3 regions of the Arthrobacter sedimenti genome follow, and region 1 is predicted to be linked to each of the others. Evidence: predicted binding sites of a transcription regulator. Region 1 holds the regulator's gene; each other region holds the start of a gene.
What was found. The regulator HrcA, encoded in region 1, represses chaperone genes, less so after heat shock. The targets are predictions, from matches to a motif close to TTNGCACTCGNNNNNNNCGAGTGCNAA.
Positions count from the first base shown of each region.

Region 1 (9,402 bases):
CATCTTCATCTGTTCCGGCGTGGTGTTCTGGGCCTCGTCGAGGATGATGAAGGCGTCGTTGAGGGTTCGCCCGCGCATGTAGGCCAGGGGCGCCACCTCGATGGTGCCGGCGGCCATGAGCCGCGGGATGGATTCGGGGTCCATCATGTCGTGCAGGGCGTCATAGAGCGGCCTGAGATAGGGATCGATCTTGTCGCTGAGCGTGCCGGGCAGGAACCCCAGCCGCTCCCCCGCCTCCACTGCGGGGCGCGTGAGGATGATCCTGCTGACCTCTTTTTGCTGAAGCGCCTGGACCGCCTTCGCCATGGCCAGATAGGTCTTACCCGTACCGGCGGGCCCGATGCCGAAGATCACCGTGTTGGCGTCGATGGCATCAACGTAGTTCTTCTGGTTGAGGGTTTTGGGCCGGATGGTCCTGCCGCGGCTGGAGAGGATGTCGTGGGTGAGCACGTCCACGGGATTCTGCAGCGACTGGGTGCGCAGCAGCGACACCAGCTGCTGCAGTACCGCCGGCGTGATGACAGTGCCCCGGGCCACCAGGCCGCGGACCTCCTGGAGGAGCCGCATGATCCGGGGGACGTCCGTGACGGGGCCGCTGATGGACAGTTCGTTGCCGCGGGCGTGGAAGTTGACGTCGGGAAACTGCTCTTCAATGAAGCGAAGCGCCTCATCGTGGCTGCCAAGTGATTGAACCATCTGGTCGGTGTTCTCAAAGAGGACAACTTCGGTCCGGGTGCCGGGCATGGAGTGGGGAAATTCCCCCGGACTGCCTTCGCCCGTGTTGAGCCGGCGCTTACCATTTGCTGATTCAGTCATGGTGTTGGCCCGCAGGCCCGTGGTCCCCTCGAAGATCGACATCACTTGTTTGCGTTTGGCTGATGCCGGGGCCCGTTGCGCGGTGCTCCCTGCCCAGCGATCCCTTTATCTTACGCCAGCACCGGTATGGAGCAGATACCCGGCTCAACGGGAGCGGCCGCTCCACCCATGAAACCGTGCCGGGCACGGCGTTAGGTATCAACTTCATATCGGCCTCATATCGTTCCAGTTGCAGTTGGCCGGAAGGAGGCGCAGAGCGGCTGACCGCGCGCACCGCTGTGCAATGCTGGAAATCCAGCATCTGCTGGGACGCCAGGCCGCCAGGGGGATCGGCCCGCCACGCCAGGAAAGGACAAGGGCAGGACAGTGCCGGAAACCTCTGTGCCCAAAAGGGCAGGACGACCCATGGGCCGCCTGCGCCCGGCCGTCCTGGCAGGGATGCTGGTGCTCGTTCCGGTCCTGGCTGGCTGCACTGCCGAGGGCGGGCCTTCACCTGCAGGCACCACCGCCTCGATCCCCGCCTCAGGGGGCACCATGCCGGACGCGCCCTCCACCAGCGCCCCGCTGGAAACCACCCAGTCCTCCAACAAGGCGCCGGTTTACTGGATTGGCCGCAGTGGCACAAGCATCTTCCTTTACCGCGAATTTCGCGACGTCCCGGAGCAGGACAACCCGGTCACGCGGGCCCTGCGTGCCATGATGTCGGAAAAGCCCCTGGACCCTGATTTCTTTACGCCCTGGCAGAACCCGGGCAAACTGGCCACGTCCATTTCGGGCAAGGATGTCATCACCGTCGATGTCTCCGCCGACGCCTTCAACAGCAACCTCGACGCAGACATGGCGGCCCGGGCTATCCAGCAGCTGATCTATACGGCCACCGCGGCCGCCGCCAGTTCCGGGCTGATCGACACCGGTCAGCAAATCCGGGTCCGGATCCTGGTGGACGGCCACACTGACTACGTCGCGTTCGGAAAGATCCAGCTGGGCGCACTCATGACGCGGGCAGCAGGCCTCGTGGCACCGGTATGGATCATCGACCCCCAGGAAAACGTTGAGGTGCCGGGCGGCAGCGTGAAGATCACCGGGCGCAGCACCTCACCTGGGGCAAAGCTCCACTGGCAGCTGCTTCGGGCCGGGGACGGCGGCAGCAAAGCGCCCTTCCTGAATGGGGAAACCACGGCAGGTACAGAGCAGGGACAGGCGGGCGTCTTCACGCTTGCCCTCAACCTGCCGCCAGGCGACTACGAGCTCCGCGTAGCGCAGGCCGGCTCCAGCGGAGAGCCGGACAAAAACGAGGACACGAGGTCCTTTAAGGTCAGGTAGTGGTCCAGCGGCCAAGGATGTCGCTGGCAAGCACGACGGCGGCCGGGCCGGCTGTGGAGGACCGCAGGACATGGTGCCCCAGCAGGGCCGTCACAGCGCCTTTGTCGCAGAGTTTGGTTACTTCCCGCGGGCTGATGCCGCCCTCCGGGCCTACGATCAGCAGAATTTCACGGGGGCCGGCACCTGCACTCCCCTGCCATGCCTCCAGGACGGTACGCAGCGGCCGCACGGCGTCTTCATGCAGGATGACCGCCAGGTCTGCCGCCTCCACGGCGGCGGAAAGCGCCGTGGTGTCGACGGCAGCCCGGACTTCCGGGATCCAGGCACGCCGCGCCTGCTTGGCGGCCGCCGTCACGGTTGATTCCCACTTGGCGTGCGCCCGCGCTGCGCGGTCGCCCTTCCAGCGGACGATGGACCGTTCAGACTGCCAGGGAACCACCGCGTCGACGCCCAGTTCCGTGGCTGTCTCAATGGCCAGTTCGTCGCGGTCGCCTTTGGCCAAAGCCTGGACCAGCACCAGCCGGACCTCCGGCCTGTCTTCCACCGTCAGGCTGCTGCACTCCACCTCGAGCCCGGACGGTGCGGCCGAGACGACCTTTCCGGTCATCCGGGTGCCGGCGCCGTCGACAATGTCCACGGCCTCGCCCGGCGCCAGCCGCTTGACGGTGACGGCGTGCCGCGCCTCCGCTCCTTCGAGGACGAACATGCGGCCCGGCGTCGTTGCGTCCAGGGAACCGACGGAGGTGAAGAAGACGGGGTTGCTCACCGCTACAGGTTCCCGAACCGGTCCCGGAGCTTGGCGAACATGCCGCCGCTGGCGGCCAGCTTGCCTTCGGTAATCTGCTCACCCCGGAGCTTGGCAAGCTGGCGCAGGAGGTCCTCCTGCGCGGAGTCGAGCTTGGCCGGGGTGTCCACCTGCAGATGGACCTTCAAGTCGCCGCGGCCGTAGCCCCTCAGGTGGGTAACACCCAACCCGCGCAGGGTGATGATTTCGCCGGACTGGGTTCCGGGCTTGACGTCGATCTCCTGGGTACCGTCGAAGGTTTCCAGGCTGACGTCCGTGCCCAGGGCTGCGGCGGTCATGGGGATGTGCAGGGTGGCGTGCAGGTCATCGCTTTCGCGCACATACGTGGGGTCGTTGTTGACGCGGATCTCGACGTACAGGTCGCCCGCCGGGCCCCCTGCAGGGCCGGCCTCGCCCTGGCCGGAGAGCTGGATGCGGGTACCGGTGGCGACGCCGGCGGGAACCTTGATGGTCAGCGACCGGCGGCTGCGGATGCGGCCCTGGCCACTGCATTCGTTGCAGGGATCCTTGATGACAGTGCCGAATCCTTCGCAAGTGCCGCAGGGGGCTGCCGTCATGACCTGGCCGAGGATGGAGCGGACGGCCCGCTGGACCTGGCCGCTGCCGCCGCAGATGTCGCAGCGTTCCGGCTGGGTCCCGGGACGGCAGCAGGATCCATCACAGGTGGGGCAGACCACAGCGGTGTCAACCTCGAGCTTCTTGTTGACTCCGAATACGGCGTCGCGGAGGTCGATCCGGACACTGATGAGTGCGTCCTGGCCGCGGCGGACGCGCGACGCCGGACCCGAGGCACCACCGGCGCCAAAGAAGGTGTCGAAAATGTCCTGGAACGCGAATCCCTGGCCTGCGTAACCGGCGCCGCCGAAACCGTTGTCCGTGCCGTTTTCGTTGCCGGTGGTGTCGTAGATCCTGCGCTTCTGGGGATCGGAAAGGACCTCGTAGGCGTGCGTTACCGCCTTGAACCGCTCTGCAGCGTCGGCACCTGGGTTAACGTCCGGGTGAAGGGTGCGGGCCAGCTTGCGGTAGGCCTTTTTGATCTCTTCGCCCGTAGCTTCGGGTGAGACTCCAAGGACGTCATAGTGGCTGCTCAAAATTCGTGTCTCTTCCTTGTTGTACTGCGTTCAGTTGGTCGGCCAGGGCTCTTGTTTCACAGTCCGAGCAAGCTCCGGCGGCCAAGAGTCAGGGCCCCAAAATCCTGGAAAGGTAGCGGGCTACCGCCCTGACGGCAGCCATGGTGGTGGGATAGTCCATTCGGGTAGGACCGAGGATTCCCACTTTGGCTGCGCTGTCCGGACCGTAGCCGGTGGCCACCACGGAGGCCTCGGCAAGGCCGTCATAGGGGTTCTCCCTTCCGATGCTGACAGCCACGCCCCGGTGGTCCTGGGCCATCTCGCTCAACAGCCGCAGCATCACCACCTGTTCCTCGAGCGCCTCGAGCACAGGGCCAATGCTGAGGGGAAAGTCCACATTGGACCGGGCGAGGTTGGCGGTGCCGGCCATGACCATGCGGTCTTCCCGACTGCTCTGCGCCAGCCCCTCAAGGCCGACGGCCAGCGCGTGTGCCGCCTGGCGCTGCGAGTGGGGCGTTGCAGCCACGACGGCGGGAAGGGCCTGGGCGAGGTGGCTCAGCCGGGTTCCCCCCAGGGCAGCCAGGAAACGGGTGCGCAACTCGGCCAGCGCCTCGTCGCCAAGGTCCTGGCCGACGTCCATGACGCGCTGCTCCACCTTGCCGCTGTTGGCGATGAGGACCACGAGGACCTTCCGCGGTGCCAGCAGCACGAATTCGATGTGGCGGACAAGTGCCCTGCTCAGGTGCGGGTACTGGACCACGGCCACCTGGTTGGTCAGTTGCGACAGCAGCCGAACGGTGCGGTCCAGTACGTCGTCGAGGTCGTCCGCGCCCTCCAGGAGGGTCTGGATGGCACGGCGTTCTGCAGCCGAAAGGGGCTTGACTGCCGAGATCTGGTCGACAAAGAGCCGGTAGCCCTTGTCGGTGGGGATCCGGCCGGCGCTGGTATGGGGGGCGGTGATCAGCCCCTCGTCCTCCAGCGCGGCCATGTCATTGCGGATGGTGGCGCTGGAAACGCCAAGATGATGCCGCTCCACCAGGGCCTTTGACCCAACCGGCTCGCGGGAGTGGACGTAATCCTCCACGATGGCCCGCAGTACTTCCAGTTTGCGTGGCTCGCTCACTCTCCACCTCCATCCATGGTCCGGGGCCGCCCGCCCCGCCCGGTGCCACCCGGGGGTTAGCACTCGACATGCCTAAGTGCTAACAGTCTATTATGCCTCGGCCCGTTGTTAGCATTGGTACCGCTCCGGGCGAAACTCCCGGGCTAAGGAGCTAGCGCTAGGCGGATCGATTCCATGGATTACCAGAACTGGGGCCCCCGGGGCATTTCCGCTCCCACGCGGACGGAGCTGCCCGAGGTCCCCGTGGAGCGCGGCATGGTGCTTGAGGAAGTACAGTCCGGCTGGGTGGGCGCCGTCACCCGCGTGGAGAAGTCCGGCGGAATGCACGTCGTTGCATTGGAGGACCGCCGCGGAAAGTCGCGGTCCTTCAAGCTGGGGTTCGGTTTCCTCCTCGAGGGCCAGCCCATCCGGTTGATGCCGCCGGCACCCAAGGCGGCCGTCGGTGCTCCCGCCGGCAGGACTGCCTCCGGTTCGGTGCGCGTCTCCGGCCAGCGCGCCCAGGTTGCCAAGGCAAGCCGGATCTGGGTGGAAGGCAAGCACGACGCCGAACTGGTGGAAAAGGTCTGGGGAGACGACCTGCGCGTGGAAGGCATCGTCGTCGAGCCCCTCCACGGCATCGACGACCTGGCCGCTGCCGTCGCGGACTTCAGGCCCGGCCCGGGCCGCCGACTCGGTGTGCTGGTGGACCACCTGGTTCCCGATTCCAAGGAATCCCGGATCGCCGACGCCGTCATGGCGTCCCCGGGCGCGGCCGGCAACGTCCTGATCGTCGGGCACCCGTACGTGGACGTGTGGCAGGCAATCCGCCCTGCAGTCCTGGGCATCGAAAAATGGCCCGCCATCCCCCGCGGGCAGGACTGGAAGACCGGGATCCTCAAAGCCTTCGGCTGGCCCCACGCCACGAAGGAAGACATCGGCCTCGGATGGCAGAAGCTGCTCGGTGCCGTACGCACGTACGCGGACCTCGAAGCGTCGCTGCTGGGCCGGGTTGAGGAAGTCATTGATTTCCTCACCGTGCCCTGACGGGCGGGCGACGGCCGCAAAGCCAGTATTCTTGGTAGTAGTCAGCACTAACTTGCACCTCAGAAGGACACAGACTGTGGCAGAAAACGCACGTGATCACAGGGACGGCCAGGGCCGTTCCGAGTACCATGGCGTACCCGCCAACGCCCTGCCGCTTACGGCCAGCGAAGACCGCCAATGGGCCACGCTGGCTCACTTCGGCGGAATCCTGGGGTGTATCCCGTCGCTGCTGATCTACCTGATCTTCCGCGACCGCGGGCCGTTCACCGCCCAGGAGTCCAAGGAAGCGCTGAACTTCAGCCTGCCGCCCACCATCGCCGCGGTCCTGGCCAACATCCTGGTCTTCATCCCCTACGTGGGGAACATTTTCGCGGTCATCGCCACACTGATCTGGGTGGCGCTCACGTGCTTCTCGGTGGCCGCCGGCATCCACGTCAACCGCGGCCAACCGCACCGCTACCAGTACAACCTGCGCTGGATCAAGTAGCGGCCCAGGTCAGTCCGGGAGGATGCGGCGGACCACTGCGTCTGCCAGCAGCCTGCCCTTGAGGGTCAGGACCAGGCGTCCCCGGAAAGCGGCAGCGGGCTCCACCAGGCCGCCCGCGATCAGCCCGGCCACCTCATGCCGCCCGGCAGCGCTAAGCGTTGACACCTCGAGCCCTGACTGCAGGCGCGCCTCGAGCATCACCTTTTCCAGGTTTCTGGTTTCCGCATCCAGGGTTTCCCTGCCGGCAGCCGGCGACAGCCCCTGCGACAGCCTGTTGGCATAGGCGGACGGGTGCTTGACGTTCCACCAGCGGACCCCGCCCACGTGCGAATGTGCGCCGGGGCCGATCCCCCACCAGTCGTCTCCCCGCCAGTAGGCCAGGTTGTGCCGGCACGCCTGATCCGGAGTGCGCGCCCAGTTGCTGACCTCATACCAGCCGAGCCCTGCTTCGGTGATCAGCTGGTCGGCGAGCTCGTACTTGTCGGCGTGGTCGTCGTCGTCAATTCCCGGGACTTCGCCGCGGCGCATCTGGGCTGCCAGCTTGGTCCCTTCCTCGACGATCAGCGCGTAGGCGCTGATGTGGTCAGGCTGGTAGGACAGGGCCGTCTCCAGGGAGTGGCGCCAGTCGGCCAGTGTCTCCCCCGGCGTGCCGTAGATCAGGTCCAGGCTGACGGCCAGGCCGGCTTCCCGGGCCCACTGCACCACGTGCGGTACCCGGCTCGGCGTGTGGGTGCGGTCAAGGACCTTGAGGACGTGCGGAACGGCGGACTGCATGCCAAAGGACACGCGGGTGAAGCCGGCCTCCTTGAGGACGGCCAGGGATTCAGGGGTGACAGAGTCCGGGTTGGCTTCCGTGGTGACTTCGGCACCGTCCTCGATGCCCCAATGGTCAATGGCAGCGCGAAGGATCAGGGCGAGGTCATCAGCGGGCAGCAGCGTGGGCGTGCCGCCCCCAAAGAAGACAGTGCTGAGCTTCCGCTCCGGCAGGCCGGAACCTGCCAGCACGTTCGCCGCCAGCGCCACTTCCGACACCGCCGTTTGCGCATATGCGTCCTGCGAAGCACCGCCGCCGAGTTCCGTGGCGGTATAGGTATTGAAGTCGCAGTAGCCACAGCGCACCGCGCAGAACGGGATGTGGACGTACAGGCCAAATGCCCGGCCCGCCGCACCGTCCGCTGCCTGTGCAGGCAGCAGGCCGTCCGACGGCGCCGGGTCGCCGAGGGGAAGGACGCTGGGCATCAGCGCGTCCCCCGCTGCGCAGTGGTCACTTCTTCTTTGCCTTGTCCTTCGATTCGTCCGTGGTGAGGGCGGCGATGAAGGCCTCTTGCGGCACTTCCACCGTCCCCACCATCTTCATGCGCTTCTTGCCTTCTTTCTGCTTTTCCAGGAGCTTGCGCTTACGCGAGATGTCACCGCCGTAGCACTTCGCCAGTACGTCCTTGCGGATGGCCCGGATGCTTTCACGGGCGATGATTCGGGAACCGATGGCCGCCTGGATGGGCACCTCGAACTGCTGCCGCGGGATGAGTTCGCGGAGCTTGCCGGTCATCATCACGCCGTAGGCGTAAGCCTTGTCCCGGTGGGTGATGGCACTGAAGGCGTCCACCTGCTCGCCCTGGAGCATGATGTCCACCTTGACCAGGTCGGCAACCTGCTCGCCATCGGCTTTCCAGTCCAGCGATCCGTAGCCACGGGTCTTCGACTTCAGGATGTCGAAGAAGTCGAAGACGATTTCCGCCAGCGGCAGGCGGTAGCGGATTTCCACCCGGTCCTCGGAAAGGTAGTCCATGCCGCCCATGACGCCGCGGCGCGACTGGCACAGCTCCATGATGGCGCCGACGAATTCGTTGGGGGCCAGGATGGTGGCGGAAACCATCGGTTCGCGTACTTCCGCGATCTTGCCGGTGGGGTACTCGCTGGGGTTGGTCACGCGGACCACCTTCTTGTCCTCCAGCGTGACCTCGTATTCCACGTTCGGCGCAGTGGAGATGAGGTCGAGGTTGTATTCGCGCTCCAGGCGTTCGCGGGTGATCTCCAGGTGAAGGAGACCCAGGAAGCCGACGCGGAACCCGAATCCCAGTGCGGCCGACGTCTCCGGTTCGTATACCAGCGCGGCGTCATTGAGCATGAGCTTTTCGAGGGCGTCGCGGAGGACCGGGTAGTCGGCGCCGTCCAGCGGGTACAGGCCCGAGAACACCATGGGCTTGGCATCGGCGTAGCCGGGGAGCGACTCGGCGGCCGGCTTGGCCAGGTTGGTGACGGTATCGCCAACCTTGGACTGCCGGACGTCCTTCACACCGGTGATCAGGTAACCCACTTCACCGACGCCCAGGCCCTTGGAAGGTGTGGGTTCAGGCGAGCTGACGCCGATTTCCAGGAGCTCGTGCGAGGCCCTGGTTGACATCATCTGGATGCGTTCCCGCGGGTGGAGCATGCCGTCCACCACACGCACATAGGTCACCACACCGCGGTAGGTGTCGTAAACAGAATCGAAGATCATGGCACGGGCAGGACCATCGGGGTCACCCTTCGGCGCCGGCAGGTCCCGGACAATCTTGTCCAGCAGTGCTTCCACGCCAACGCCCGTCTTGCCGGACACCCGCAGGACATCTTCGGGATCGCCGCCGATCAGATTGGCCAACTCGGCTGCATACTTCTCGGGCTGCGCCGCCGGCAGGTCGATCTTGTTCAGCACCGGAATGATGGTGAGGTTGTTCTCCATGGCCAGGTAGAGGTTGGCGAGCGTCTGGGCCTC
Region 1 covers NZ_JBHSDQ010000003.1:248,519-257,920, reverse strand. Annotated here, with positions in the region: gene ACFO0G_RS09280 (PhoH family protein) at 1-816, opposite strand, end outside; gene ACFO0G_RS09275 (GerMN domain-containing protein) at 1,222-2,139, shown strand; gene ACFO0G_RS09270 (16S rRNA (uracil(1498)-N(3))-methyltransferase) at 2,132-2,905, opposite strand; gene dnaJ (molecular chaperone DnaJ) at 2,908-4,035, opposite strand; gene hrcA (heat-inducible transcriptional repressor HrcA) at 4,124-5,137, opposite strand; gene ACFO0G_RS09255 (DUF3097 domain-containing protein) at 5,312-6,160, shown strand; gene ACFO0G_RS09250 (DUF4870 domain-containing protein) at 6,237-6,647, shown strand; gene hemW (radical SAM family heme chaperone HemW) at 6,657-7,886, opposite strand; gene lepA (translation elongation factor 4) at 7,912-9,402, opposite strand, start outside.

Region 2 (10,278 bases), on a different contig from region 1:
AGGCGGCCAAGCTGGTCAAAGCGCCCAACATCCAGTCCAACGACTCCACCGCCCTGCTGGACATCTCCGGCACCGAAGAGGAAGTGTTCAAAGCCATTTCCTCCCGCGCCAGGAATGCAGTCCGGCGGGCCGAGAAGGAGGGCTGCCAGGTGGTCCGGCAGGAGCCGGGACCCGAAACCTACCGCGCCCTGTACGACCTGATGGCGAACACCGTCAACGCCAAGGGCTCTATGCCCCTCCGCAGCTACGACTACTACGCACAGTTCTGGGACGAGTTCTGCAACCGCGGCCAGGGCAACTTCTTCTTCACGTATGAGGACGGGAAGCCCAGCGTCGGCGCGTTCGTCATCAACTACGGTGCCAAGGCCACCTACAAGGATGGTGGCTCCACCCAGAACCGCAAGCAGTACGGGGATTCGCACCTGGTGCAGTGGACTGCCATCAAGCGGATGCAGGAACTCGGCTGCACCGAATACGACTTCTGCGGGACGCCGCCGGCTGCGCGCATCAAGGACAAGACCCACAACCTGTACGGCATGGGGATGTTCAAGACCAGTTTCACCAAGACGGTCACCGACTTTGTGGGCTGCCATGACTACGTGCTGTCCCCGCTCCGGTACCGGCTCTGGTCCAACGGGGGAGAAAAGGTGTTCCGCCGGATCGAAACCGCACGCACCGGCCAACAGTTTTACTGACCGCAGCCACCAGGGCTGCAAATCCAGCGCACCCCTGCAGGCAAGCCACCCCTGCCGCGAACACAGTCCGCCTAAACACCCTCAATACAGTGCGGCCAACCAAGGCCGCGAAGAGTCGAGAAGAAGGTCACCCCTTGAATACAGTTTCCGCCGCTACCGGGCTTGAATACGCCAACCTCAGCGACGCCGACTTCGAGGCCTTCGCCCTGAAGCATCCGCAGAACAGCTTCCTGCAGTCCATCGACTTTGCCCGCTTCCAGCGTGCCCGCGGCCAGCAGGTGGAGCTCTTCGGGGTCCGCCGCGACGGCGAGCTCGTGGCCGCCGGAAAGCTCAACTTCACCACCACCCGGCTGGGCTACACCGTCTGTGAATGCGCCAAGGGCCCCCTCATGGACTACACGGACCGGGACCTGGTGGGTGCCGTCGTCGAACTTCTCCGCAAGCACGCGGCAGGGCGGAAAGCTGCCGAACTGCGGATCTCGCCCAACATCCGGTACATCGCCCGGGACGCCGACGGCGCGGAGCACCCAGACATCGAGGACAACCGCCCACTGGTGGCCGACCTGGAGCGAATTGGATTCCAGCACCAGGGCCTGGACATGAACTTCGTGAACGTCAACTGGATGTTCATCAAAAACCTCGTGGGCATCCAGGACGCCGAGGAACTGATCATGGGCACCAGCTACCGGACCCGGAAAGCCATCCGGAAAGCCGAAAAGAACGGCGTCTTCCTGGAGCAGGCCACCCTGGAAACACTGGATGATTTTTACGGCGCCCTGAGCCGCGCCGGTGACGAAAAGGGCTTTGTCTACCGCGAACGCGCCTACTACGAGCACCTGCTCCGCACCACGTCGCCCGAATTCACCAAGCTCATGATGGCCAAGATCGACATTCCGGCCTACCGCAAATCCATTACGGAGCGCCTGGCCGAGGAATCGGCCACCGCGGCCGACCTCCGCCGCGAGGTGGAGGAAACGGGCAGCAAAAAGAAAGCCAACCGGCTCAAAGTGGTCCAGGACCTGGTGGACAGCTACGAGCGGAGCCTGAAGGACATCGAACGCTTCCCCGACTCCGTAGGGACCGCCACCGTGGCCGCCATCCACTTCGTCTGCTACGGCGACGAGGTGGTGTGCGTCATCGGCGGCACCGTCCAGGACTACATCTACTTCAACGGTGCAACCTCCCTGTACTGGGGGATGATGCTGCACGCGCTGGAGAAGGGGTACCCCCGCTACAACTTCTACGGCACCTTCGGCATCTCCGGGCAGGACGAGGAAGGCCACGGCGGCTACGAATTCAAGAAGGGATTCGGCGGCGAAGTGGTCCAGCTGGTGGGCGACTTCGTCCTGCCGGTGCGGCCCGCAGTCTTCCACGCGAACCGGGTAGCCAGGGCCGCCGCTGGCGCCGCCCGTACCATCCTGGGGAAGCTGCCCCTGAAGCGCGGAGCCTGACCGGCGCACCACGCACCAACAACCAACCACGCATCAACCACGCGTCCAGGGAGGAAGCGGGCATGACTGACCGGCCCGAACGGCCACGGACCAGGCCTAATACAGAAGGCCTGCCCAAGACGGAACCGCTGACCCCTGCACAGATCCGGCAGGACGCCGCTGCCCGGCGCATGCTGCGCCGCCTGGTCCAGGGCGAAAACCCGCCCACGGCCCCGCTGAGCATCGTGGACCGGCTGGCGGGCAGCCCGTATGCCAACCCCACCATCCAGGTGGGCGGCGTGGACACCTCCGCCCGCAAGACCCTGGACTTCGCCCTTCACCTCGCGGAGACCATGTTCCGCTACGGTGCCGGCGCCCTGGAAGTGGAAACCAGCATCATTGCCGTCACTGCCGCCCTGGGGTTGAAGAACATCGAGGTGGACATCACTAACCAGTCCGTCGGCATCAACTACGCGCCCAAGGACCAGACCCCCATCGCACTGCTGCGCGTGGTGCGCTCCTGGACCAACAACTACGCAGGCCTGGCGAAGGTGCACCAGCTGGTCACGGACATCGTGGCCGGCGGCGTAGGCCGCGACGAAGCGATTCGCAGGCTCAATGAGGCCATCACCAGCCCCAAGCCGTACCCGCGCTGGATGGTCACGGCCGCGTTCGGTGTTTTCGCTGCCGTGTTCGTGGGAGTGCTAGGCGGCGGTCCGGTGTCCTCGATCATCGCGTTTGTGGCCAACATCGGCATCAGCCTGCTGGCCAGGCAGCTGGGCCGGTGGCGGGTGCCGGACTTCTTCATCACCGCCAGTTGCTCGTTCGTGGTCACCATCCTGGCCCTGCTGCTGTGGCAGTTCGGATTGACCGCCTCGCCGTCCATCGTGGTGGTGGGCGGCATCCTCCTCCTCCTGCCCACCGGGCGCCTGGTGTCCTCCGTGCAGGACGCCATCAACGGCTTCCCCGTGACGGCGGCGGGACGGTTCCTGTCCACGCTGCTGACCTTCGGCGCCATCGTGGCAGGAATCGCCGTTGCCTTCGTGGTGGGGGAGCTGACAGGGCTGCAACGCATTGACGTCACGCAGACGTTCCCGCCTGCCTACGATCTCTGGGTCCTTGTCGTCTTCGTGGCCGCGGCGGTGATGGCCATCGGCATCACCGAACAGACCACGTGGAAGCTGCTGCTGCCCACGGCGGCCGTGGGCGTGGCCGGCTACCTGGTGCTGCTCGGCTGCGGTTTGCTGGGGATCGGCGACCGGTTCTCACCGGCCATCGCGGCCGTCGTTATTGGCCTGCTGGCCAGGGTGGTGGCCCTGCGGATGGGCGCGCCGCAGCTGGTGGTCGCTGTACCCGCGGCGCTGATCCTGCTGCCGGGCCTCACAATTTTCCGTTCCATGTACGTGCTCACCGTTGAAGAAGCCGAGATCCTGGCCGGCGCCGGAGGGATGCTCAGTGCCGGGGCCATCGTGCTGGGCACGGCCGGCGGCATCGTCCTGGGCGATGTCCTGGCCCGTCCACTCACCCGCAGCCTGGCCAGCAACGAGCGCCGCCGGGCCCGCCGCCGCTAGCGTGGTTCCGGCGCCGCTAACCCAGGCGCCGCAGCTTGCGGGACCTAGATCTGGCCGACCGGCAGCTTCTTCTCGGCCTGGAACACATCCTCCACGCGGCCCTGCGCCCAGTATCCGGACAGGGACACCTGCCGGCGCTCCAGGCCGCGCTGTTTGAAGAACACCTCGCGCAAGGCCTTCATGTACCCGCGTTCGCCGTGTGCAAAGACGTCCACGGTACCGGCCGGCCACTCGGCGTCCGCCACGGCGCTGACCAGCAGGTCGCCGGAACCTGCCGGTGCCCCGTTGCGCGGCAGCCAGGTGATGTTCAGCCCGGCAGGGGCGGAAATGGGCTGGATATCGGCCTCGGAGCCGACCTCCAGGAAGGCCAGCCCCGTTGCCTCGGCCGGCAGCGACTCGATGCAGGCAGCGATGGCAGGCAGGGCCGCTTCATCCCCGGCAAAGAGGTACCAGTCAGCGTCCGGGTTGGGGTTGAAGGCGCCGCCGGGGCCGGTGAAGGTGAGCGTGTCGCCCGGCTGGGCGTTGGCCGCCCACGGTCCGGCGAGCCCTTCGTCGCCGTGGACCACGAAGTCGATGGCGAGCTCCCGGGCCTCCGGGTCCACCCAACGCAGCGTGTAGGTGCGGGTGAAGGGCCACAGCTCGCGCGGCATGGTTTCGCGGATGGCCCAAAGGTCAAGGGGGGAGGGGTACTGGACGCCGGGCTGTGGAAACACGATTTTCACGTACCGGTCCACAAACCCGTTGTTCGTGAAGTCGCTGAAGCCCTCGCCGCCGGCCACGATCCGGACCATGTGCGGCGACAGCTGCTCCTTGCGCAGCACCCTCAGGTTGACCTGAGGGCGGCTCTTCTTGGTGGCGCTGGTGGCGGCAGGGACAGTGCTCATAAGGCAAGCCTAAGCTAGGGCGACGGCGGCAGTTCCCAGGTTACGTCCAGCGCACCTTGTTCCCGCAGCAGTTGGTTAACGCGGCTGAACGGCCGGGAGCCAAAGAACCCGCGCGAAGCAGACAATGGACTGGGGTGGGCGCTGCTGACAGCGGGCGCTCCGGCCAGGAGCGGCCGGACGCCCTCGGCCTCCTTGCCCCACAGCACCGCCACCAGCGGCATCCTGGACCCGTCCGCAGCTGTGCGGTTCGCCAGCGCGGTGACTGCCGCCGTCGTAATCTCCTCCCAGCCCTTGCCGCGATGGGAACCCGCCGCCCCCGCCCGGACCGTGAGCACCCGGTTCAGGAGCAGTACGCCCTGGTTCGTCCAGGCCGACAGGTCGCCATGGACACGCGGCGGAATGCCCAGGTCCGATTCCAGCTCCCGGTAAATGTTCACCAGGCTGCGGGGAAGCGGCCGGACGTGCGGCTCGACGGAAAACGACAGCCCGACGGCGTGTCCCGGCGTGGGGTAGGGGTCCTGCCCGACGATGAGCACCTTCACATCCGCCAGGGGCTGGCGGAAGGCGCGCAGGACGTTCGACGGCGGCGGGAGGATCTGGTGCCCGGCGGCCTCCTCTGCAGCAACGAAAGTGAGCACCTTCCGGAGTTGGCCTTCCACGCCGTGGAGGGCCGCGGCCCAGTCGGCTGCCATGAGCTCCGCGAGCGGGAGCTCGGCCAGGTCCGCGAAGCTGATGGCGTCCGCCGGTTCCTGCTGCAGCTCGAACAGCGCATCCGATTCAAACATCGTTCCATTGTTGCAGGCACTGCAAATGACACCCGTGTTATTCGGCCGGTAGCATGGGTGTAAGACATTGGCCGTAACCAGCGAAGGAGTGCGCCGTGGCGGAACCGGCCCGGGAACACCTGCCGGAGCACGATCCAGGGAAGTCCCTCCTGGCGGATTTCACCCTCCGCGAGTCCTCCCTTTCCGAGCGCGAACAGCAGATGCTGGCCCTGGAACGGCAGTGGTGGAAGTATGCGGGGGCCAAGGAACAGGCCATCCGCGAGCTGTTCGATCTCTCCGCAACCCATTACTACCAGCTCCTCAACGCGCTGATCGACCGCGAGGATGCCCTGGCCCACGATCCCATGCTGGTGAAGAGATTGCGTAGACTACGTACGTCGCGCCACCGTGCACGCACCGCCCGGCGCCTGGGATCCGACGCTTAGACGCCCAGGCCGGGACAACAGCCGCAATCAACAAGGATGTCCTTCCACCATGACCAGATACGCCCGCGATGAATTCGACAAGGTCCCGGAGGCCGCGTCGCGACAAGGTGTCCACCGGACGGCTACGGCCCCGTCCCGCGTGCGGCTGTGGCCCATCCTTGCGGTGGGCGTTGCGGCCCTGGCCATTGGACTGGTCTCCTTCCTGATCCTTCCCAAGCTCGGCTTCAACACCACCGCCAGCCAGGCGTCGGCAACCGTTGAATCAGCCCCGCTGGCCGGAACCGGATCCACCCCTTCGCCCACCCAGTCCTCGTCTGCACCGGGGTCCGTCCCGGTGCCGTCCGCGTCGGCCGTACCAACCCAAAGCAGCGAGCCCGAGCCCACCGCTTCCGCCAGCCAGCAGGCCGTCGTCGACAAGACCCAGGCAGTGGCCGTCTACAACGCTGCCGGCACGGCAGGGCTGGCCAGCCGCGTGGGGGGCACGGTCCAGGCTGACGGCTGGCGGCTCGGCCAGGTAGGCAACTGGTCCGGCGCCCCGCAAAAGTCCTCCGTGATCTTCTATGCCGGCCCGCAGCAACTGGCCAGCGCGCAGGAGCTTGCAGGACTGTTGAACATTCCCACCGTGGTGAACAGCACCGAATTCCAGGTACCGCTCGTGGTTGTGCTCGGCCCGGGTTACCGGTAGCCGCGCATGGCACTGGGAACCGTGAAGTGGTTCAACGCTGAGAAGGGCTACGGCTTCATCACCGTTGACGGCTCCGGTGATGACGTCTTTGTCCACTGGTCTGCGGTCCAGGGGGAGGGTTACCGCGCCCTGGCTGAGGGCCAGCGGGTGCAGTTGGACATTGGCGAGGGCGAAAAGGGCCCGCAGGCAGAAAACGTCCGGCCCGCGCAATGATGCCGGCTCACCGCTCCCCAGTCCGCGTCCGCGCAGCGCTTGCCGCGTCCCTGGCGGGCCTCCTTTCCATGACGGCCTGCGCCGGCACCGGCGGCAACGCCAGGACAGAGCCCGCGGAGGCTTCGGGCGACGGCGTCCTCCGGGTGGGCCTGATCCTTGACAACACCGGCGACAACGCCTTCCTCAACGCACCCCAGCTGGCGGCCGCCAAGGCAGCCATCCAGGACATCAACGCCGCCGGCGGACACAAGGGCCGGCCCGTGGAGCTGCTTCCTGTGCACCCGGACCAGGACACCGCAGCCCAGGCCAAGGACCTGGCGGCTGCCAAGGCGGACGTAGCCATTGGACCCACCGACTCCAGCCATGCAACCCCCGCCGTGGACATCCTGTCCCGCGCCCATGTGCCGCTCATCTCCCCGGCCAACACCGCTGCCGGCCTCTCCACCAGCGCCAGCGGAGGCTACTATTTCCGGACGGCCGCAGCCGACGTCGCACAGGGGCCCGTGCTGGCAAAGCTCGCAAAAGACGCCGGTGCCGCCAGCATCAGCGTGCTGTACCAGCAGGGTGCCTACGGCAAGGACCTGTCAGCCGCCGTCACCGATGCTGCCCAACAGTCCGGACTCAAGGTCCTGCCCGGGACGGGCTTCAAGCCGGGGGATGCCGCCGAAGCCGCGCGCTCTGCCGCCAAAGCCACGCCGGACGCCGTCGTCCTGGTGGCCCGCGACGGCGCGCAGGGCGCATTGGCCGAACTCCACAATGCAGGGGTCAGCGGTTCGAAGGTCATCCTCAGCGACGGTGCCTTCGCCCGCTACGGATCTGCGCTGCCGTCCCGGGCCCTCGAAGGCGCGCGCGCCGTCATCCCGGGCCAGCTCCCCACGGCAGCCTTCCAGGGCAAACTGCTGGCGGTGGACCCCTCCCTGAAGGACGTCTCTTACGCTGCCGAAACCTATGACGCAGTGACGCTGGCGGCCCTCGCAGCGGCCCGGGCGCAGGATGACGCGGGCCGGTCGATTGCCGCGAACCTCATTCCGGTCTCCGGCGGAACGGCGACCTCCGGGGCAGGCACGCCGCAGGCTCCGTGCCTGAGTTACAAGGAGTGCCTCGGCGGCCTCGCCGCCGGCCCGGACATTAATTACGACGGCGAATCCGGCCCGGTTGCCTTCGACACCAACGGGGACATCACCACGGCCGCCTTCTCCGTCTTCACCTACGGGGCGGACAACAACCCCACCCCCACGGGGCACGAAACAGCCGGACACTCCGGCTGATCGCCCTGGGCGAAGCGGCTGCGACAAGCGCCTTGTCCGGCGTCTTATCGCTTGCACTCTCACCTGGGGAGTGCTAATTATTGAGTTAGCACTCTGACGTACCGACTGCTAAAGCAAAGCCTGGTTTCGGCCGGCGGCGCCCTGCACCGGTCGAGGAGCGAAAGAAACACCTCACTTCAGTGAGATCCCCACGCGGAGGCATACAGAGGCCGCCGTCAAAGGATCGTCCGTCGCGGGCACTGCAGCGAAGGTTCATTCTTAACGACTGTCCCGAAAGGACTACTGCCGTTATGGCCAAGATCATTGCATTTGATGAAGAGGCACGCCGCGGCCTTGAGCGTGGCCTGAACACCCTCGCCGACGCCGTTAAGGTCACCCTCGGCCCGCGTGGACGCAACGTCGTCCTCGAAAAGAAGTGGGGCGCCCCCACGATCACCAACGATGGTGTTTCCATCGCCAAGGAGATCGAGCTGGACGATCCCTACGAAAAGATCGGCGCCGAGCTGGTCAAGGAAGTTGCCAAGAAGACTGACGATGTTGCCGGTGACGGCACCACCACCGCCACGGTTCTGGCACAGGCACTGGTCAAGGAAGGCCTGCGCAACGTTGCCGCCGGCGCCGACCCGCTGTCCCTCAAGCGCGGCATCGAGAAAGCCGTTGACGCCGTCACCGCCGAGCTGCTGAACTCCGCCAAGGAAATCGAAACCAAGGAAGAGATCGCCGCCACCGCGTCCATCTCCGCCGGTGACGACGAGATCGGTGCCCTCATCGCCGAAGCCCTGGACAAGGTGGGCAAGGAAGGCGTCATCACGGTCGAGGAGTCCAACACCTTCGGCCTGGAGCTCGAGCTCACTGAAGGCATGCGCTTCGACAAGGGCTACATCTCCGCCTACTTCGTCACCGACGCCGAGCGCCAGGAAACTGTCCTCGAGGACCCGTACATCCTGATCGTCAACTCCAAGATCTCCAACGTCAAAGAACTGGTTGCTGTCCTGGAAAAGGTCATGCAGTCCAACAAGCCGCTGCTGATCATCGCCGAGGACATCGAGGGCGAGGCCCTGGCCACCCTGATCGTGAACAAGATCCGTGGCACCTTCAAGTCTGTCGCCGTCAAGGCTCCGGGCTTCGGTGACCGCCGCAAGGCCCAGTTGGCCGATATCGCCGTCCTCACCGGCGGCCAGGTCATCTCCGAGGAAGTTGGCCTCAAGCTGGAGAACGCCGGCCTGGAGCTCCTGGGCCAGGCCCGCAAGGTTGTTGTCACCAAGGACGAGACCACCATCGTCGAAGGTGCCGGCGACGCCGACCAGATCGCCGGCCGCGTTTCCCAGATCCGCGCCGAGATCGAGAACTCCGACTCCGACTACGACCGCGAGAAGCTTCAGGAGCGCCTGGCCAAGCTGGCCGGCGGCGTTGCAGTCATCAAGGCCGGTGCCGCAACCGAGGTTGAGCTCAAGGAACGCAAGCACCGCATCGAAGACGCTGTGCGCAACGCCAAGGCTGCAGTTGAAGAAGGCATCGTCGCCGGTGGCGGCGTGGCCCTGATTCAGGCTGGCGCCAAAGCGTTCGCCAACCTTCAGCTGTCCGGCGACGAAGCAACGGGCGCCAACATCGTCCGCGTTGCCATCGACGCCCCGCTGAAGCAGATCGCCTTCAACGCCGGCATGGAGCCCGGCGTGGTTGTCGACAAGGTCCGCGGCCTGCCCGCCGGCCACGGCCTCAACGCAGCAACCGGTGAATACACCGACCTGCTGGCAGCCGGCGTCAACGATCCCGTCAAGGTGACCCGCTCTGCCCTGCAGAACGCGGCTTCCATCGCCGGCCTGTTCCTCACCACCGAAGCAGTGGTTGCTGACAAGCCGGAGAAGGCTGCTGCTCCTGCCGGCGGCGACGACATGGGCGGCATGGGCGGCATGGGCGGCTTCTAAGCTTCCCGGCCGGGATTCCCTCCCGCCAACAGAAAAATGCGGCTCCCTCCTGGTGAGGGGGCCGCATTTTTGCTGCGGATTACTTTCGGGCTGAATCCAGCATTCCCTGGACTTCCTTCGTGAAGGCTTCGGCGGCCGCCTGGGGCGTCAGCCGGTCGTACAGCACTTCATCCGTGTAGCGCTTGATCACGTTCTGGACGCTGCCCGCACCCACCGGCGGTACCGGCGGCGCATCCTTGATTTCCGGGGCGATGTCCTTCAGGAAGTTGACCACCGTGGTGTCAGCCGGCTTCAGCGAGGGCGTGATGGCGGCGACGATATCGCTGTTGGTGGGCACGCCCCTGTCCGTCATGAGAATGGCGCCGGCCTCCGGGCTGTTGGTGAGGTAGTTGATGAA
Region 2 covers NZ_JBHSDQ010000008.1:175,314-185,591, reverse strand. Annotated here, with positions in the region: gene ACFO0G_RS17380 (lipid II:glycine glycyltransferase FemX) at 1-695, shown strand, start outside; gene ACFO0G_RS17375 (peptidoglycan bridge formation glycyltransferase FemA/FemB family protein) at 830-2,146, shown strand; gene ACFO0G_RS17370 (threonine/serine exporter family protein) at 2,209-3,696, shown strand; gene ACFO0G_RS17365 (siderophore-interacting protein) at 3,741-4,580, opposite strand; gene ACFO0G_RS17360 (uracil-DNA glycosylase) at 4,595-5,365, opposite strand; gene ACFO0G_RS17355 (DUF3263 domain-containing protein) at 5,461-5,790, shown strand; gene ACFO0G_RS17350 (LytR C-terminal domain-containing protein) at 5,840-6,475, shown strand; gene ACFO0G_RS17345 (cold-shock protein) at 6,482-6,688, shown strand; gene ACFO0G_RS17340 (ABC transporter substrate-binding protein) at 6,688-7,956, shown strand; gene groL (chaperonin GroEL) at 8,247-9,881, shown strand; gene ACFO0G_RS17330 (ABC transporter substrate-binding protein) at 9,961-10,278, opposite strand, start outside.
Region 2: groL (chaperonin GroEL) is a predicted target of HrcA. The motif match lies at 8,042-8,068, and genes of this name have one in related genera.

Region 3 (10,278 bases), on a different contig from region 1:
TTCTACAAGGTCATGGCCTACCTCACCGGAACCATGCTGCTCCTGCTCTGCGCCGAACTCGTGGTGCGGTACGGCTTCGGGCAGTACCTGTTCGCGGGCGGCACCAACGCCGTAAGCGGCCAGCCCTTCGGCTTCGGATTCGCCGACGCCGAGCCGGCCGGGGTGATCAACGGCGTCAACGTCTCCGTCACGGTGCTGATCGTGCACGGCTGGATGTACGTGGTGTACCTGATCTCCAACTTCCGGCTGTGGTCCCTCATGCGCTGGCCGTTCCTGAAGCTGGTCCTGCTGGCACTTGGCGGCGTGGTGCCGTTCCTGTCCTTCATCGTCGAGAAGAAGTTCCACGCCGAGGTGGAGGCCGAGCTGGCCGCCAACCCGCAGGCTCCGCAGCGCTACTGAACCCCTCCGCGGCAGCCCCGCATCGGGAACCGGCCGCCCGCCGTCGGACGTTTGCTCCGTCACAGCGCGGCGTCCCAAGATGCGCCGGTGCAATGGCGCCAAGTAGGCTATTACGGTGACTACTCCCACTGCATCCCAGACTTCCCAGAAGCCGGTGCTGGTTGTTGATTACGGTGCCCAGTACGCGCAGCTGATTGCCCGCCGCGTCAGGGAAGCGAATGTGTATTCGGAAGTGGTTCCGCATACTTACTCCACCGAACAGCTCCTGGCCAAGAACCCCGCCGCCATCATCCTGTCCGGCGGCCCCTCCAGCGTTTATGCCGACGGCGCCCCGAGCGTTGGTGCCGACCTCTTCGAAGCCGGCGTCCCCGTCTTTGGCATCTGCTACGGGTTCCAGGCCATGGCCAACGCGCTGGGCGGCAAGGTGGACAAGACCGGCCTGCGGGAGTACGGATCCACCGAGACCACCATTCTGGGCGAGGGGCGGTCCGTGCTTGAAGGCATGCCCCAGCACCAGAAGACCTGGATGAGCCACGGCGATTCCGTGCACGCGGCGCCCGAGGGCTTCGAGGTCCTGGCCACGACGGCGGGCGCGGAAGTGGCTGCCTTCGCCAACGAGGAAAAGGGGCTCTTCGGTGTGCAGTGGCACCCGGAGGTCAAGCACTCCGCGTACGGCCAGCAGGTGCTCGAGAACTTCCTGTTCAACTGCGCCAAGATTGAGCCCAACTGGACCACCGGCAACATCCTGGAAGAACAGGTGGAGCGGATCCGCCGGCAGATCGGGGATTCCCGGGTCATCTGCGGGCTTTCCGGCGGCGTAGATTCAGCAGTGGCCGCGGCCCTGGTCCAGCGTGCCGTAGGCGACCAGCTCACCTGTGTGTTCGTGGACCACGGACTGCTGCGTGAAGGCGAAGCGGAACAGGTGGAACGCGACTTCGTCGCCGCCACCGGCGTCAAGCTGTATGTGGCCAACGAACAGGAGCGCTTCCTCTCGGCACTGGCGGGCGTCAGCGACCCAGAAACCAAGCGCAAGATCATTGGCCGCGAGTTCATCCGCGCCTTCGAAGAAGCCGAACTGGCCATCATTGCCGAGGCCGCCGCACACGGCGAGAAGATCAAGTTCCTGGTCCAGGGAACCCTCTACCCGGACGTCGTCGAATCCGGCGGCGGCGAAGGTGCCGCGAACATCAAGAGCCACCACAACGTCGGCGGCCTTCCCGAGGACCTGCAGTTCGAGCTCGTTGAGCCGCTGCGCGCCCTGTTCAAGGACGAGGTCCGCGCTGTTGGCGCCCAGCTGGGCCTGCCGCAGGAAATCGTTGGCCGCCAGCCGTTCCCCGGCCCCGGCCTGGGCATCCGAATCGTCGGTGATATCACCAAGGAGCGGCTTGACCTGCTCCGCAAGGCAGACGCTATCGCCCGCGCCGAACTGACCGCGGCGGGCCTGGACAACGAGGTGTGGCAGATGCCGGTAGTGCTGCTGGCGGACGTCCGCAGCGTCGGCGTCATGGGTGACGGCCGCACTTACGGCCACCCCATCGTGCTGCGTCCCGTTTCCTCTGAGGACGCCATGACCGCCGACTGGTCGCGCCTGCCCTACGACCTCCTGGCCAGGATTTCCAACCGGATCACCAACGAGGTGGACGGCGTCAACCGGGTGGTGCTGGACGTCACCAGCAAGCCGCCGGGAACCATCGAGTGGGAATAGCATCCTAAGTGGCCGGCCTCCGCCAGCGGGGGCCGGCCACTGCTTTTCCCCAACGAATCCTCCGCAATTTCCCGTGCTCCAGTGTTGCGGTCGCTCAAGTCCGGCGCCGAAGCGGCTACTCTCGAACCTATGCCGGTATGGTCCAGGGCGTCACGTGCAAACGCAGAAAAGAAGGCAGAAGTGTCAGTTGGTCAAGGCCACCCGGAGGGCTCGGAAGAGCTTCGTAAATGGCTGTCCGGGCTCAAACCCGTCACCGGCGCGGACACAATGCTGCGCTTCACCAAGACGCCCGAAGGTTCAATCGACCTCACCTCGGCACACCCCTCCGGACTCGCCCAGCTCATGGCCGGGCGCCGCACCCGCCTGTCCACCCTGATCCGGGACCGGCAGCAGTACGTGGTGGCGGCCAGGGCTTCGCGCAACATCCGGTCCAAGATCTTCGAGCTCGCCAACGACCGCGGCATCGACGCCGGGTACCTGTCCGCGGGAACGGTGGTGTGGACCTCCGCCGTCGGAGGTAAGCCCCAGCGTGTCTCCGCCCCCGTGATGCTGACCGCCATCTCCCTCACGGTTCGGCCGGGGGAGGACGACTTTGAACTGCAGCTCACCGAGCAGGCGCAAATTAACCCGGCACTGGTGCGGCACCTGAAGAACATCCACGGCATCGTTTTCGACGTCAACGCCGTGACCCGCCTGGCCTACAGCACCGCCCGGTTCGACCCCCAGCCCGTCCTTGACCGTCTGGCCACCCTGATCCGGCCCATCCACGGAGCGGAAACCCAGCACAACCTGCTCGTTTCCACCTTCGCCGATCTCTCCGGCAACCTGGACGACCCCTGGATCAACGACACCCACCCCATCGTGTCCGCGCTGGCCACCGCCGCCGGCGGCGAGATGGTGGACGTCGAGGAACCGGACCCGTCCCGCTTCCCGAACCTGGACAACCGGCCCCCCAAGGATGAGCTGCTCCTGCTGGACGCGGACACGGACCAGCAGTATGTGATCGACGCAGCCCGCGCCGGGGACTCCCTGGTGGTCAGCAGCCCTCCCGGCACCGGCCAGACCCAGACCGCTATCAATACCATCGGCGCCCTGGTGGATGCCGGCAAGACAGTGCTGGTGGTGGGCGACCGCCGCGCCAGCCTCAACGAGGTCTCCGGACACCTGGAGTCGCTGGGCCTGGACTCCATCCTGCTCCAGCTCACCGGGAACGTCACGGCCCAACAGCTGAAGGGCCAGCTGGTCCGGGCGATCGTCCGCAACGAGAAGTCGCTGGAACCGCAACTGGGGAACCTGCACAACACCCTCACCGAGCACCGGCACGCGCTGATGGACCACGTGGCATCGCTGCACAACGTCCGCGAACGCTGGGGCTGCTCGCCGTACCAGGCCATGCAGTCCCTCGCCGAGCTCACCTCCATCCACCCGGCACCGGCCACCACCGTCCGGCTTAAGCGCAGCGTGCTGGACAGCATCCGGGACCGCGAGGAGCTCGCCGGCCGTCTGCGCCGGGCTGCCGAGCTGGGCAGCTTCAGCAAGGCGGCCACCACCAGCCCCTGGCACGGCGCAAGGTTGCTGACCCGCAAGGAAACCGAGGAAGCGCAGGACCTGGTCCGGTCTGTGGCCAAGAGCCTTCCCATCCTCCGCGACCGCATGGACGCCGTTGCCGAGCACGCCGAAATCCGCCTGGGCGAATCCTTCGCCGAGTGGGGCGAACAGCTGGAACTGCTGGTCGCCGTGCGCGGCAGCCTGGACAAGTTCACCCCGGACATCTTCGACCGCCCGGTGACGGACCTGATCTCCGCCACCGCGCCGTCCTCGTGGCGGCGTGAGCGCGGCATCGAGTTGACCGCCATGCAGCGCTCCAGGCTGCGCCGGGTGGCCAAGGAATATGTGCGCCCGGGCGTCCACATCGCGGACCTGCACTCGTCCCTGCTGCTGGTCCAGGAACAGCGGGCCCTGTGGGCCGGATACGCGACCACGCAGCGGCACCCCGCCGTTCCATCGGGCCTGGCGGAAATGAACGCCATGTACCGCTCGCTGGACAAGGAGCTGGCGCAACTGGGCGAGGCCCTGCGGCATACCGAAGACGGCGGGTCACTGACCGGCGTTCCCTACCGGCAGCTGATGGAACGCCTGGAACGGCTGGTGGCGGACACCGACACACTCAAAACGCTGCCCGAACGCACGCTCCTCATTGAGAGCATGCGCGAACACGGCCTCGGTGAACTCCTTGCCGATCTTGCCGAACGGGAGGTGCACGAAGGATCGGTCGCGGCCGAACTGGAACTGGCCTGGTGGCAGTCCGCCCTCGAGGCAATGATCAGCGGTGACGACTACCTTGCCATGTCCGACGGCGACGCCCTGCGCCAGCTCGAGGCAGAGTACCGCCTCGCGGACAACGCGCACATTGCCAGCGGCGCAGCCCGGCTGCGGTGGGCCCTGGCGGAGCGGTGGCGCACCGCCATTGCCGCCCAGCCGCGGCAGGCCGGCCTCCTGCGCAGCCTGCTCAAGGACGGGCGGGTCTCCCTGCCCGCCCTCACCGCACAGGCTCCGGACCTGATCGGCACACTGGTTCCCGTCTGGTCTGTCAGCCCCTACCTCATGACGGGCCTGCTTCCAGCCGAACAGCACTTCGACGCAGTGGTGATCCTCGATGCGGAGGCCACCTCCCTGCAGGCGGTCCTGCCCTCGATTGCCCGTGCCCGGCAGGTCATTGCCTTCGGCGATTCCCGCATTGCCACGCCGCGGACCTTCACGGTGGGGGTGGAGCGGCTGGCGCCCGGAGAATCGGCGCACCACCGTGTGGAAAGCGCCTTTACCGCGCTCTCCGCCGTCCTGCCGGTATGGCAGCTCAACGTGGTGTACCGCGCGGTGGATGAGGACCTGGTCCTCCAGCTGAGCAAGAGCTTTTACGACGGCGGCCTGCGCCGGCTGCCGGAAGGGCAGTCCGCCACGGGGCTGGACCGCTCCCTGCTGGTTGAGTACCTGCCGGACGGCACCGGCCTTCCCAGTGCCGACCACGAGGGGGTGGAATCCGTCGTGGCAGAGGTCAACCGCGTTGTGGAACTGGTCTTCGAGCACGCCCGGATGCGTCCCCGGACTTCCCTCGCCGTGGTGACCGCCAGCCTCCGGCATGCGGCCCGGATTGGCGAGTCCATCCGGCTCCAGCTGTCCAACCAGCCCGGCCTGGCCGGATTCTTCGGAGCCGGCCCGGAGTCCTTCCGGGTGGTTGACCTGGAACGCGCCCAGGGCCTGGTCCGTGACCACGTCATCTTCTCGCCGGGATTCGGGCGCACCCCGCACGGCCGTGCACTGCACAACTTCGGGCCGCTGTCCGCGGAAGGCGGCCGGGAGAAGTTCGCCCTGGCCATGACCCGGGCACGGCGCTCCCTGCACGTGCTGACCTGCTTCCGCCCGGAAGACCTGGACCACACCCGCCTCACTCATGGCGCCGTGGACCTGTACACGCTGCTGGACCGGGAAATCTCCGGCAACACCGACCTTGGTACCCCGGCCTCCCGCGCCGCTGCCAGCGAACAGGCACTTGGGGCGGACCCCCTGGTAGCGGATCTGGGGGACCGGCTCCGCGCCCGCGGGGCCAGGGTATGGCACCAGTACGACGGCGCCATTGACGTGGTCGCCGCGGCCGACCCCCTGAACACCATGGGCCAAGACGACCTGGACCTGCCCCGGCCTGTGGCCATCGAGTCCGACGGCACCAAGCAGTACCGCGCCATGAGCGTACGTGAACGCAGCCGGCTGCGCCCGGAACTGCTGGAACGCCTGGGCTGGCGCTACATGCCGCTGTGGACCATTGAAGTCTTTACCGACCCCTCCACCTGCGCCGACCGCATCGCCGGGTACCTGGGACTTGAGAACATCGTGCTGCCGGGCAGGAGCACCACCTCCACGGGATTCCTTGACGACGACGTCCACCAGGCGCTCAATGGAATCGATACTGCACCATCCGCCGCCTCCTACCTGCCGGGCGGGGCGGCCGGAAACCTGGACAGCGACGGGGACCGCCAGGAAGCCGGGACAATCCGGCACAGCGCCGACGGCAACTCGGACGCGTCCGGCGCGGACCGTTCCGGCGCCGGTTCGGGTCACCACGGCCAGGGCAGGCGCTCGGGCAGCCCGAAAATCGAGGAGTCGGACCCCGTGAGCAACGAAAACCCGAGTAAGGAAGACAGGGCCGGGAACGCCGGGCCCGAGGAAGATATGCACCACGATCGGAACAAGAACCAAGAGACTGCACCAGGTGCTGGCCCTGCCTCCTCCGGGGACGCTGCGGCATCCGCCCCGGCCGCACGCACAGCACAGGGTGGCAGTGAGGAAATCCTTCCGAGCAAGGCTGCTGAGGACGATGCCCGCAGCTGGGGTGACCGGGAGGACGACCATGACACCTGGTTGAAGGAACAGAAGCCACCGCACTGGGGCTGACCGCACTGGGGCGGACCGCGGCGTCCGGAGGGACCCGGCGCAGGGGATCGACTACCCGGTGTCCGGTTTCGGCCCGGTGCGGCTGGCTGATGTTACGGCGGGCCGACCAGGACGAAGAACAGCCGGCCCTGGGTTGAGGCTCCGGCCAGGCGCGAGGATTGTTCCGCGTTGGCCGCCACCACAATCAGTCCATCCGTTTCGGTGGTGCCCAGCCATTGCCCGCCCTGGCCGCCGTTGTTTGAAGTCCATAGGACGGGGACGGCAGATGCCAGGACCTGGGAGGGACCCTGCTGGTCAAACCCGTTGGCCGATGTCAGCACCACGTTGACCAGCTGGCCGGGGGAGACCAGCTGGATGGATGCGGCGTCCGCCATGCGGAGGGGAACCGCCGCTGAACCGGGCGGAGTGCCTGCGAGCAGTCCCGGACCGAGCAGTTGAGCGTCCGTGAGGAGTTGGCCTTTGCGCACGGGTGCGGCCAGTTGCTTGCCCGCTGCGGCGGCGTCATCCTGCAAAAAGCCGTCGGCCACCATTCCCGGCGGCACCTGGAGGTGCGCCAGATCTGCTGCCGTCACGGCGGTCCCGGCGGGAAGATCCCGGGCTGCGGCCAACGCCGTCACAGTGGCGAGCGGGGGAGGAGTGAGCTGCTGCACCGTAAGGGCTGCAGCTGCGCATAACAACAACGCGGCAACAAGCCTGCGGTTGCGGTTCAGCCACCCGGCGAGACGTGCCCCCGGGGAACGGTCTTTACCGCGGCGTGCAACGTTTCGGGGGCTGGCGGGAGGCCGGTAACGGTCGCGGCGACGGCGGGGAAGTCTGGACATGCGCCCACGCTAGTTGCGGTAAACGCACCTGGGGAGCCGGAACGAACGCTATGTGGACAACGGCGGCCGGCGCTGGAACGCGCCGGCCGCCGTCGTACTTAAGACTTATGCCTGTCTAGCTGGCTGCTGCAGCCGGCGCCGAAGCGGCGGGGGCAGCTGCGGGCGCAGCCGGGGCCGCGGCCGGCGCCGGGGAGACGGAGCTGCCCTTGGAATCGCGCGAGTCGGTGCGGTAGAAACCGGAGCCCTTGAAGACGACACCCACGCTGTTGAACTTCTTGCGCAACGTACCCTGGCATTCAGGGCAGGACGTCAGGCTGCTGTCCGAGAACGACTGGACAATGTCGAAGGCGTGGCCGCAATCCTTGCAGGCGTAAGCATATGTTGGCACTGGTGCTCCTCCTCTTGGGCAAACGAGAGGTCCCGAGCTGCCACCTGGTAAACCATTAGCAGTCGCAGGGCCTGAGTGCTAATTCTATCACTGCCCCCGGACGGCCCGGGGTCAGGCGCCGCCCGTGAGCGGCTGGTACCCGGACGGCGCAAGGACCGCCGGCACCGGCCGGTCGAACTCCTCCGCAGGAATCCGTCCCGCAGGCAGCAATTCATCGTCGTAGATAACAGCGGCCAGCGGAATTTCCTTCCCGGCCGTGGCAAGATGCCCCAGGAACTTGTCGTAGTACCCGCCGCCCTGGCCGATCCTGTTGCCGGCACGGTCCACCGCGGTGGCGGGAATGAAAAGGACTGCCGCCCCGCCTGCCGTTTCAGGCCCGTGCCGGGGTCCGGCGGGCTCAAGGATGGGCGCATACTTACTGCGTTCGAAGCCTGTTTCCGGCGTCCAAAACACCCAGCTCAGCTCCCTGCCGGGTTCGCACACCGGAAGCAGCACCTTGTGCCCGCTGCTGTGCAGGGCATTAATGAGCGGCAGGGTAGGCGGTTCCTGTCCCACGCCCAGGTACACGCACGCAATGCCGGGCCGGCCGCCGGTGACCGTCCCGGCCCAGGCATTGCCGTGCACAGCCAGGGCGCTGCCTGCCGCTTCCAGTTGCGCCGGGGTCAGCCCGGCGCGCCGGCGCCGGTGGGCGGCCCGGATATCGTCCTTGACCGCGTTCGTCTCCTGCAGCATGGTGTCCTTCCTGCGTTGCCAGTACTCTACGGCTTCTGGCTGGATGCCAGCCTGCCGCGCCGATGGTTACTGAAATGCTTGACGCTGACGTTAGATTAGTCCGGTGAACACCAGTAACCCCAGAGTCCGCAAAGCTGTCATTCCCGCCGCGGGCCTTGGCACCAGGTTCCTGCCCGCCACCAAGGCGATGCCTAAGGAAATGCTTCCCGTCGTGGATAAGCCTGCCATCCAGTATGTGGTGGAGGAAGCGGTCCATGTAGGCCTCAACGACGTTCTGATGATTACCGGCCGCAACAAACGCGCCCTGGAAGACCACTTCGACAGGGTGCCCTCCCTTGAATCGACGCTGGAGGACAAGGGAGACACGGAAAAGCTTGCATCTATCCAGGCGGCCAGCCAACTGGGCGACATCCACTACGTCCGGCAGGGCGACCCCCACGGGCTGGGACACGCGGTACTCCGGGCAAAGCAGCATGTAGGCAACGAAGCCTTCGCCGTCCTGCTGGGGGATGACCTGATTGATGCCCGCGACGAACTGCTCAGCACCATGATGGACGTGCAGGCGAAAACGGGAGGGTCCGTCGTCGCGCTTATTGAGGTGGAACCCTCGCAGATCAGTGCCTACGGCTGCGCCGACATTCAGGAGATTGACGGCGAAGGCTACGTCCGCGTCAACCGGCTGGTGGAGAAGCCCACACCGGAGGAAGCCCCGTCCAACCTTGCGCTGATCGGGCGCTATGTCCTGCACCCGGCCGTGTTCGAAGTCCTCGAGCACACTAAGCCGGGACGGGGCGGTGAAATCCAGCTGACGGATGCCCTCCAGGAACTTGCCTCCGGTGATGCCGAGGGGCACGGCGTCTACGGAGTGGTCTTCCGCGGCCGCCGCTACGACACCGGAGACAAGCTGAGCTACCTCAAGGCCTGCGTCCAGCTGGCCGTCGACAGCGAAGATCTGGGTCCGGGCCTGCGGGAATGGCTGCCCGGCTTCGCCGCCGGCCTTTCCCGGTAACCCCGTGCGCACAGGTCCCATTTGGCCGGTCACCCTTGAATGCGGCGACCTGGTCCTGCGGCCCATCCGGTACCGCGACAAGAAAGAATGGACCGAGGTGCGGTCGCGCAACAGCCAGTGGCTGGCACCGTGGGAGGCGTCCAACCCGGACCCGGCAGGTGGCCTCCCTGACTACCGGCACATGGTCCGCTCGCTCAATATCCAGGCTGCCCAGGCCACTGCACTGCCTTTCCTTATCACCGAATGGCAGCCGGGGCTTCGGAACCCCGCCATCGTGGGACAGTTGACAGTGTCCTCCATCGTCTGGGGTTCGGCCATGATGGCCACCCTGGGGTACTGGGTGGACCAGGACAGGGCAGGACGGGGGATAGCGCCCACCTCAGTGGCGCTGGTAACCGACCACTGCTTCAGGGCGCTCGGCCTGCACCGGATGGAAATCAATATCCGGCCCGAGAACGGACCAAGCCTGCGCGTGGTGGAAAAACTGGGGTTCCGGGACGAAGGGTACCGGCCCCGCTTCCTCCACATCAACGGCAAATGGGCAGACCACCGCTCCTTCGCCCTCACCGCGGAAGAAGTCCCGGAAGGCCTGTTGGGTCCCTGGCTGGCATCGCGTCGGTCATAAATCAAACGGTTTGCCCACAGGGGCACGACACACCCTTGATAATGCGGCCTGAGCAGGCATGATGCTCATACGGTTTTGAGTGTGGACTTCCCCCTTAGCAGCTCAGTGATCCTTGTGGTTGCCGTCGCGCTCTGGATTGTGTGGGTTGCCCCC
Region 3 covers NZ_JBHSDQ010000001.1:477,143-487,420, reverse strand. Annotated here, with positions in the region: gene ACFO0G_RS02180 (DUF3817 domain-containing protein) at 1-399, shown strand, start outside; gene guaA (glutamine-hydrolyzing GMP synthase) at 515-2,104, shown strand; gene ACFO0G_RS02170 (AAA family ATPase) at 2,285-6,550, shown strand; gene ACFO0G_RS02165 (RcpC/CpaB family pilus assembly protein) at 6,643-7,371, opposite strand; gene ACFO0G_RS02160 (FmdB family zinc ribbon protein) at 7,487-7,759, opposite strand; gene ACFO0G_RS02155 (5-formyltetrahydrofolate cyclo-ligase) at 7,871-8,491, opposite strand; gene galU (UTP--glucose-1-phosphate uridylyltransferase GalU) at 8,595-9,500, shown strand; gene ACFO0G_RS02145 (GNAT family N-acetyltransferase) at 9,505-10,125, shown strand; gene ACFO0G_RS02140 (hypothetical protein) at 10,231-10,278, shown strand, end outside.
Region 3: ACFO0G_RS02160 (FmdB family zinc ribbon protein) is a predicted target of HrcA. The motif match lies at 7,815-7,841, and genes of this name have one in related genera.